Regions from separate parts of the Cohnella massiliensis genome, predicted to be linked through region 2. Evidence: predicted binding sites of a transcription regulator. Region 2 holds the regulator's gene; each other region holds the start of a gene.
What was found. The regulator LexA, encoded in region 2, represses DNA repair genes until DNA is damaged. The targets are predictions, from matches to a motif close to CGAACATATGTTCG.
Positions count from the first base shown of each region.

Region 1 (3,276 bases), 530 kb from region 2:
ACCTTTTCCATTCCGTACAATCAGATTTTCGCCTTGCTGCTGTTCATTATCGCGGCCAGCACCGACGGGCTTGACGGCTACATCGCGAGAAAGCGCAAAATCGTCACCAATCTCGGAAAGCTGCTCGACCCGCTTGCGGACAAGATCCTGGTCGCGGCCGTTCTGATTTCGCTCGTCGAGATGGGCATGCTGGACGCCTGGGTCGCCATTTTCATTATCGCCAGGGAATGGGCGGTCACGGGTTTGCGGCAAATCGCGGTGCTCGAAGGGGTCGTGCTGGCGGCAAGCAAATGGGGAAAATGGAAAACCGCGACCCAGATCGCCATGATCGTCGTTTTGCTGCTTAACAATTTCCCGTTCGTGTTTTTACATATTCCCGTCGATACGATCATCGTATGGGCCGCGGTGTTGATCACCGTATATTCGGGCATCGATTATTTCGTCAAGAACAAAAACCTGTTCATTCCGGCGGCGGACAAATCGTCGCCCGAAGCCGTCAAATCCGGATCGGACAAAGAGGTGCGGCGCAACGGATGAAAGCGGAAATCATTGCGGTAGGCACGGAGCTTCTGCTCGGCCAAATCGTCAATACGAACGCGAAATTTCTTTCGCAAGGATTGGCGGAGCTGGGCGTGGACGTTTATTACCAGACGGTGGTCGGGGACAACGAAGCGCGCATTCGCCGCGCGATCGAGACGGCGTGCGGGCGCGCGGACCTGCTTGTGTTTACGGGGGGGCTCGGGCCGACGCTGGACGATTTGACCCGGGATGCGCTTGCCGCTTTCCTCGGCCTTCCCATTCATTTGCACGAGCCGACGATGCGGAAGATCGAAGAGATGTTTTCCGGGCGGGGAACGGCGTTCGTGGAAAGCAACCGCCGGCAGGCGATGCTGATCGAAGGGGCCGTCCCGCTGCGCAACGATACGGGGCTCGCCGTCGGGAACGCGCTGTCGGCAGGCGGCAAGCATTACTTGCTGCTGCCGGGGCCTCCCCGGGAAATGAAGCCGATGTTCGAAAACGACGCCTCCGCCTGGCTGCGGGAGCTGCTCGGCGACAGCGCGGCGCTGCATTCGACGATGCTGAAATTCAGCGGCATCGGGGAGTCGGCGCTTGAGGACTTATTCATCGATCTGATTCGCGAACAGACCGATCCGACCATCGCGCCTTACGCGAAAGAAGGGGAGGTCGCGATCCGGGTTTCGACCAAATCCGCGGATGCCGAGGAAGCGGCCCGCCGGATGGAGCCGACGCTTCAGGAAATCCGGCGGCGCGCGGACCGCTATCTTTACGCGGAAGAAGACATCACGCTGGAAGAGGCCGTCATCCGGCTGCTGGCGTCGCAGCGGCGCACGTTGTCGGTCGCCGAGAGCTGCACCGGCGGCATGATCGCGACGATGCTGACGGCGGTGCCGGGAAGCGCGGACGTGTTTTCCGGCGGCGTCGTCAGCTACACGAACGACGTGAAGCGCAAGCTGCTCGGCGTGCCGCTCTCGCTGCTGGAGGGCGACGGCGCGCCGGGCGCCGTCAGCGCCGAGACGGCGGCGGCGATGGCCGAAGGGATGCGGGCGGCGGCCGATACCGACCTGGCGCTGTCGGTAACGGGCGTAGCCGGACCGGCCGGCTCCGAGGGCAAGCCCGTCGGCCTCGTGTATATCGGGCTTGCGGAGCGGGGAAAGCCGACGAAGACGGAGCGGATCCAGCTGGCCGGAGATCGCGAGGGCATTCGCCTCCGGGCTTCCAAGCGAACGCTGTACAGATTGTGGCTGGCACTGACGGGGCGGGATTGACCGCTCCGTTTTTTTCGCCTTTTTACGACAAATTCTTCATAAAAGGCTTGTCATCTTTACGTCCCTGTGGTAAAGTTTGATTGAAAGTTGCGGAAGAACCGTAGCGAAGAATACTTTGCTGCGGTTCTTTTTTGCAACAAAAACAGAACGAATGTTCGTAAAAAGCTTGGCAACGGAAGCAAAAACAGGTATGATAAAACTATCATAATGATAAGGATGTGGGTGTGTTGTCCGATCGTCGCGCCGCACTAGAGATGGCATTGCGCCAGATTGAGAAGCAATTTGGCAAAGGATCGATCATGAAATTGGGCGAGCAAGCGCAGCTCCAGGTAGAATCGTACCCCAGCGGCGCGTTGGCTTTGGATATCGCGCTCGGAATCGGGGGATTCCCGCGCGGGAGAATTATCGAAGTATACGGCCCGGAATCTTCGGGTAAGACGACCGTAGCGCTCCATGCGATTGCGGAAGTGCAGAGAGCGGGCGGCCAGGCCGCGTTCATCGACGCCGAGCACGCGCTGGACCCGATTTACGCCCGGAATCTCGGCGTCAACATCGACGAGCTGCTGCTCAGTCAGCCGGATACCGGGGAGCAGGCGCTTGAAATCGCCGAAGCTCTCGTGCGCAGCGGCGCCGTCGACATTATCGTCGTCGACTCGGTCGCGGCGCTCGTGCCGAAGGCGGAAATCGAGGGAGATATGGGCGATTCGTTCGTCGGCCTTCAGGCCCGGCTCATGTCCCAGGCGATGCGCAAGCTGTCCGGGGCGATCAGCAAGTCGAAGTCCATCGCAATCTTCATTAACCAATTGCGGGAAAAGGTCGGCGTCATGTTCGGCAATCCGGAGACGACGCCGGGCGGACGAGCCCTCAAGTTCTATGCCAGCGTGCGACTGGACGTTCGCCGGATCGATTCGATCAAGCAAGGCAACGACGTGGTCGGCAACCGGACCCGCATCAAGGTCGTCAAGAACAAAGTCGCTCCGCCGTTCAAGCAGGCCGAGGTCGACATCATGTACGGCGAAGGCATTTCCAAGGAAGGCAGCATCGTCGACATCGGCACGGAGCTGGATATCGTGCAGAAGAGCGGGGCCTGGTTTTCCTTCAACGGCGAGCGGCTCGGCCAGGGCCGGGAGAACGCGAAGCAATTTTTGAAAGATCATCCGGAGATCAGCGCGGACATCGAGCGTCAAATCCGCAGCCTTACGCTTAGCTCGGACGCGATTTCGACGGCGATAAGCCAAGGCGGCAGCCAGGAGGAAGACGAACTCGAGGATACGGAATTCGCGGAACTCGAATAGAAGGCGGAATTCGACGCCTTGCAGCAGGGACAGGCAGTTACCGGGACATTCGCCGCGAGCGGATGTCCTTTCATTATTTTGGACGGGGGCGATGCCGATCATGAACGAAGAGGAGCGTTTCGGAGCGGTTATCGTTTCGATCGAGAAGGATCCGAAGAAAAAAGCGATGTACCGGATCACGTTCCGGACGAGCG
Region 1 is NZ_LT821259.1:1,711,880-1,715,155, forward strand. Features, by position in the region: gene pgsA (CDP-diacylglycerol--glycerol-3-phosphate 3-phosphatidyltransferase) at 1-537, shown strand, start outside; gene B7E11_RS21795 (competence/damage-inducible protein A) at 534-1,787, shown strand; gene recA (recombinase RecA) at 2,015-3,082, shown strand; gene B7E11_RS21805 (regulatory protein RecX) at 3,183-3,276, shown strand, end outside.
Region 1: the regulator LexA is predicted to act here: its motif matches at 1,932-1,945, upstream of recA (recombinase RecA).

Region 2 (3,276 bases):
TGACGTTGAATACGGAAGATCCGTTCGAAGAGATGTCGGACGAGTTCATCGATCTGGTCAAGCGCGCGACGGAAAAGGTACATCGCGAGCCTGAGCGCACGCTGGACTATATGAAGGAGTTTTACGACGAAATCGTCAGCCGCCTGACCCCGGACCAATTGCAGGAGATGTCGAAAGTAGGTATCGGAATCGGCGACCGGCAGCTGGCGTTTTTCGAGAAAGTGCTGGCCGAAAATGAGGACGCAAGGCATACGTTCGTCAGCATGCACAAGCCGGGCTGGAAGTCGGATAGCCCGGAATTCGCCCGTATCGAATTGCTGCTGGGCGATCGGCCGTATACCGTTTTTGCCGGACATTTTCACTCGCTCGAGTTTTCGCGTCAGGACAACCGCACTTATATTCAGTTGGGCCGCACCGGAGCCGCCGCGCATGGAACCGAAAGAGCGGACGACAACCTCATGTTGTGGGTGAATGTTCGCGACGGCAACGTTTCCTATCGGGTCATGCATTTGGACGGGGTAACCGGCATCGAAGCTTACGCTCCTCGATCTCACGGGCATACAGAGGGATGACCGGATGGAGCCGGTCGATATCGGCTCCTGATTTCGAAAGACGCCTGCCGCTCGCGGTGGCATTGGCGACATGTATGCCGCCATGCCGGACAACGCATGCAAAAACACGCCCGATACGGGCGTGTTTTTGCATGTTATGACTTTGTAAACAAGCGGATGACATACGCGATCGCCGATAAAATGACGCTGATCAAAATGCAGGTGACGATCGGAAAATAGAAGCGGACGTTCCCTTTCTCGAACGATAGATCCCCGGGCAGCCTGCCCAGATTCAGGTACCGGCCCGCGACCATCCAGATCAGCCCGACGACGATGAGCAGAACGCCGGCGCCGATCAGCAGCTTCGGCATGGAATTCACAGCATCACCCATTCCCAGAAATTGGACCCCGCGATCGGATTCGGAACCCGGGCGGGAAAAGCCGGATAAGAGGATGAGGCCTTGGCGCGGGCTTGGCCGATCAATGGAAGTTGCGAATAAGCCCGACCACTTTCCCGAGGATGGTTACGTGCTTGAGCCGAAGCGGTTCCATCGTGCTGTTCTCCGGCTGAAGCCGGATATGGTCCTTCTCCTTGTAAAACGTCTTGACCGTCGCTTCGTCGTCCTCGGTCATCGCGACGACGATGTCGCCGTTGTTGGCTGTCTGCTGCTGGCGGACGATAACGTAATCGCCGTTGAAAATGCCCGCCTCGATCATACTCGAGCCGATGACCGACAGCATGAACACCGGCTGATCTCCCACCATATGAACCGGAAGGGGGTAATATTCCTCGATGTTCTCCGTGGCGGTAATCGGGACGCCGGCGGTCACTTTGCCGACGAGCGGAACGTGGCGCACCGAACGCGCGAACGGGTCGAACTTCTCCTCGTCGTCGCCAAGGATTTCGATGGCGCGAGGCTTGGTCGGATCGCGGCGGATCAGGCCCTTCTTCTCGAGGCGATCCAAATGGCCGTGCACGGTCGAACTGGAGGCGAGGCCGACGGCTTCGCCGATTTCGCGGACGGACGGCGGGTAGCCCTTGTCTCTTACTTCGTTCTTGATAAATTCCAAAATCGCTGTCTGGCGATTCGACATCTTCGACACGCCGAAGCCCTCCCCGAATGAAATAAGATCTCTTTAGTAAATAATAACATAGAACCGGAGTTCGCACAAACATTCGTTCTCCGGGAACAAATGTTCCGAAAAACGCTTGATTCAAACGTATGTTCGTGTTATTCTGTGATCAGAACAAACGTTTGGGGTGAGCTCGATGGTTCAAGTATGGGTAATGAATTCAACCAATAGCTCTGTACATAAGCGCAACCGGCATGCCGCAGGAGAAGGCTCTCGTCCGTCAACGGCGGCTCGTTCCTTCAAAGCGGCTAGAGTTCTGTTCTTTCTTTTTTCTTTCTTCGTTTTATTTGCCGGCTTCAGCTTGTTGCGCTCGTTTGCCGAACCGGAGTCGATTCCGGAAGCCTCGGCCGTCGAGAGGTCGGTTGTCGCTTCGTCCGGCGACACGCTTTGGTCTATTGCGTCGGATTTCAAGAAGGACGGGATGGATACCCGGGAAGCGGTCCATCGCATTATGAAGCGAAACGGCCTTTCGGCTTCCTCGATTGACGACGGGCAGAAATTGATCATACCTGCCGACGTCCTTCCATGAGTTTTGGAAACGGCGCGCGATCATATACGTATATCTTAAGGTCGGCCCGCAAACGAGGGCGGCCTTTTTCGATTGTCTTCGCCTTGACAGCGGACAAAGGAAAATGTCAAAGTATATAGAAGGATTAGCGGCACGGAAGGGGAGTGAACGCAAGATGCAGGAGCTGATCGCCAGAATTAACGAGCTGTCTCGAAAACATAAATCGGTCGGTTTGACGGAAGAGGAAAAAGTCGAACGCGATAAGCTGAGACGCCAGTATTTGGGCAACATCAGGCAACAGTTTCGACAGCAGCTGGACAGCATCGAATGGACCGACGAACCGCCGCCGCCCAAGCATTGACGCACGATTGGAAGCAGCCGAAGGAGGAGCCCGAATGTCCCGCTCATGGGAGAGAATGATCGAACGCAATCAGAAACAGGTAAACAAGCGCCGCAAAAAGGAAGGCAAGCAAGCGTTGACGGCAGCCGGTTCCAAAATCGAGAAATTCAAGGGACGGAGCTATTTCGCGCCGATTTTGCTGTTGCTTGTCGCGGCGTTTTTTATTGTCGTCTCCCAGCCGTGGTCGGACGCCTACGAGCAAAACGCGACGCTGTTTTGGCTGACGGTCGTCGCTTACGTTCTGCTTGCGTTGGTTTATTTTTTGCGTCGCCCTTATTTGTCGATCGCGAAGGATGCTTTGGAAACCCGGCGCTTTACGGGGTACAAGCGGTTGAAGCCGGCGGAAATCCGCAAAATCGTGCAGCAGCCCGGTTATATCATCGTTGAAACCGTGAAAGGCGGGAACTGGGTGTTTTCCCGTTTCAAAAACCTTTACCCGATCGAGGAAATGGGCGAACGCCTGCGGGAATATGCGATCGCGCACAAGATCGAATGGGAGCAACGCGAAACGGTCAAAGCGCAGAGCGATAAGGAGAAGTGGACCGGAAAATGACGATCAAAGCGGTACTGTTTGATTTGGACGATACGCTGCTGTGGGACGAGCGCAGCGTCAAAGAAGCGTTTGAAGCGACCGCAAGCTGCGGAGCGGAGCGCGCGGGCTTGACGGCCGACGCGCTGGAAGC
Region 2 is NZ_LT821259.1:2,242,891-2,246,166, reverse strand. Features, by position in the region: gene B7E11_RS24215 (metallophosphoesterase family protein) at 1-572, shown strand, start outside; gene B7E11_RS24210 (DUF2905 domain-containing protein) at 707-931, opposite strand; gene lexA (transcriptional repressor LexA) at 1,032-1,655, opposite strand; gene B7E11_RS24195 (DUF896 domain-containing protein) at 2,369-2,554, shown strand; gene B7E11_RS24190 (hypothetical protein) at 2,589-3,146, shown strand; gene B7E11_RS24185 (HAD family hydrolase) at 3,143-3,276, shown strand, end outside.

Region 3 (3,276 bases), 600 kb from region 2:
TGGCCAATTTCAGGCCGTCGGGTACTGGAACCCGGCTTCCCAAATTTCCGTCCGGATCGTCTCCTACAAGCCGCTTGAGCGGTGGGATACGGAATGGTTCAAGGCTCGATTCCAAACGTGCGCCGACCACCGCCGCCGGTTTTCCGGCTCCGAGCCGTCCTGCCGGCTCGTGTTCGGCGAAGCGGATTTTCTCCCTGGACTCGTCGTCGACCGGTATGCCGACGTACTTGTCGTGCAGGTGCTGACGCTCGGGATGGACAAGGCCCGCGAGCTTTGGCTGCCGGCTTTGATCGACGTGTTCGCGCCGCGCGGCATTTACGAGCGCAGCGACGTCGGCGTCCGCATGCTCGAAGGGCTGGAGGAGCGCATCGGCGTTTTGTACGGCGAATGTCCCCGCTACGTCGTCATCGAGGAAAACGGCCTGAAAGTCGAAGTCGATATCGAAGGCGGGCAAAAAACGGGATACTTTTTCGACCAACGGGAAAATCGCGCCGCCATCGCGCCGCTGATGACCGGATGGGGCGCAAGGAGCGGCATCGTCGTGGAGCGCAGAGAAACGGAGGAAGGCATCCGGGACGTTCCCGTCAATGCCAACGGAAATCCGGTCACGTTCCCTTATTGGGACGGGGCGACCGTGCTCGAATGTTTCGCGCATACCGGCAGCTTTTCTCTGCATGCCTGCAAATACGGCGCGAAAAAAGCGACCTGTCTCGATATTTCGGCGCATGCGATCGAAACCGCAAAGCGCAACGTCGAGCGGAACGGCTTTTCCGACCGGGTCGAATTCGTGACGGCCGACGCTTTCGAATATTTGCGGCAGCAGGTCAAGGGCCGGGAAGAACGCCTGCAAAGAGCGGCCGGAGGCAAGGCGGATACGTCGAAGCCGCTCGTTTCGGAAGGCCGGACGTGGGACGTCGTCATTCTCGATCCGCCGGCGTTCGCCAAGACGAAGCGGGCCGTGCCCAGCGCCATACGCGGCTATAAGGACATCAATTTGCACGCGATGAAGTTGGTCAACGAAGGCGGCTATTTGGTCACGGCGAGCTGCTCTTATCATGTGCGGCCGGAGCTGTTCATGGAGACGCTTCTGGAGGCCGCCGCCGACGCCGGCAAAATTCTTCGCTGCATCGAATGGCGGGGGGCGGGCAAAGATCATCCGCAGCTCGGCGGTGTCGAAGAAGGTCATTATTTGAAATTCGGCATCTTCGAGGTCCGCACCCGAAAAGCGCTTTGAGGACGGGCTTCTGGGTCTTCGGACAGGAAGCGGATTGGGTTTTTTAGACTAATTGTTAAGAAAGTATGAGTCGCGCAACCTGTAACTTTTCTAAAATCTCTCCTGTAATCTGTAAACATAGATAAAGGAGAGAGGAAGTGAATGATGATGGATGTGCTGCGATTCGGAAGGCGCTCCGTGCCGCTGCGAAACAAGGCGAAACGGCTCGAAAGCCGTCAGCGATTGAACAAACGCATGCGCGAAATGGCGCTCGATCTGGAATTCCGCCGCAAATGGAAGCAAGTGATCGATGTCGAACTGTGGTCGGACGCGGCGATATTCTGGTTCGAGGACGGCACGAAGCTTTATTTGAATATTTCGTGAATCTTTCCCGATGCGCCCGTTCGCAGCGTTGGGGGAAATTCGGACCTATTAGGGCCTTGGGGCGTTTTCCCCGCGGTCCTTTTTTGCATATCGGATGGCAGATTCCGAATCTGCGAACGCCTGTGCGCCCTTGTCCGCGATATGGTACAATGAATCGGAAGATGAGAAGTTTCGGAGATTTTCCGCGTATTTTCGGAGCAACGGAAGGAGGCGGCAGCAAATGGCGCTTCGTTTGATAACGGGACGATCGGGCAGCGGCAAAACGCGTTTCTGCCTCGACGAAATCAGGCAGCGGCTGCGGGAAGACCCGCTGGGTCCGCCGATGATTTTGCTTGTGCCGGAGCAGGCGACGTTTCAGATGGAGTACGCGATGGTATCCACGCCGGGGCTGAACGGGTTCATGCGCGCCCAGGTGCTCAGCTTTCGGCGCCTCGCCTTTCGCGTCATGCAGGAGACGGGCGGGACCGCCGCCGTTCCGATCGATGAAACCGGCAAAGCGATGCTCATCCACAAATCGCTCGAAACCCGCAAAGGCCAATGGAAGCTGCTGCTCGGCGAAACCGCGGGCCAAGGACTGGTCGGCAAGCTGAGCGAGCTGTTGACCGAATGGAAACGGTACGGGGTCGACGGGGCAAAGGCGGAGGAGCTGGCGGAAAGCGCCGCGCGATCGGATCCGGGAGCGGCGCTGCTTGCCGACAAGCTGCACGATTTATCGCTGTTAAGCCGCGACCTGGATCGGGAAATGGCGGGAAAATGGCTGGACGGCGAAGACGCGCTCCGCTGGCTCGTCGGCGGGGCCGCCGAATCGGCGCTTCTCGCCGACGCGGAAATTTGGCTCGACGGCTTTCACGGCTTTACGCCGAACGAGTACGAAGCGATCGAGGCGCTGCTGCGCCGCTGCCCCCGAGTGTCGGTCGCGCTTTGCCTCGACCGGCCGAGAGGCGCGGGCGAGCGTCCGGACGAGCTGGAGCTGTTCCATCCGACGGCGGAAACGTCCGCCCGGCTCTGCGAACTGGCCGAAGCCGCCGGCGTCGCGATCGAGCGGCCCGTGACGCTCGATCGCGACGTTTTGCCGCGATACAAGGCGAGCCCGATGCTCGCGCACCTGGAGCGCTCGTTCGATGCGCGTTTGCGGTGGAACGGGGATGCCGCATCGCTCTCGCCCGATCACCCGTTATGCGGCCTGTCGCTTCACGAGGCGGCCAACCGCCGGGCCGAAGCCGAAGGAGCGGCGCGCGACATGCTGCGCCGGGCGCGAGAAGGCGGCTGCCGCTGGCGGGACATGGCGGTCTTCGTCCGCAAGGTGGAAGACTACGCCGATCTGCTCGCGGAAGTGTTCGACGATTACGACATCCCCTACTTTCTCGACGGCAAGGTGACGGCGGCGCATCATCCGCTGGCGGAGTTCGTCCGCTCGGCTTTGGAGGCGGTGGCGGGCGGCTGGAAATCCGACGCCGTCTTCCGCTGCGCGAAAACGGATCTGCTGCATCCGGGCGATAAGGAGCTCCTGAGGGCGGAAGTGGATACGTTGGAGAACTATGCCCTGGCCGCGGGAATCGACGGCTGGCGGTGGCACGACGATCGGGCCTGGCAGCCGTTGTTCCGCGGGGATCTGGAGGACGAAACGGAGCCGTCCCGCTACGAACGAGGGATGGAGGAAATCCGGCGCATCCGCGATG
Region 3 is NZ_LT821259.1:2,838,469-2,841,744, reverse strand. Features, by position in the region: gene B7E11_RS27045 (class I SAM-dependent rRNA methyltransferase) at 1-1,234, shown strand, start outside; gene B7E11_RS27040 (hypothetical protein) at 1,376-1,597, shown strand; gene addB (helicase-exonuclease AddAB subunit AddB) at 1,818-3,276, shown strand, end outside.
Region 3: the regulator LexA is predicted to act here: its motif matches at 1,711-1,724, upstream of addB (helicase-exonuclease AddAB subunit AddB).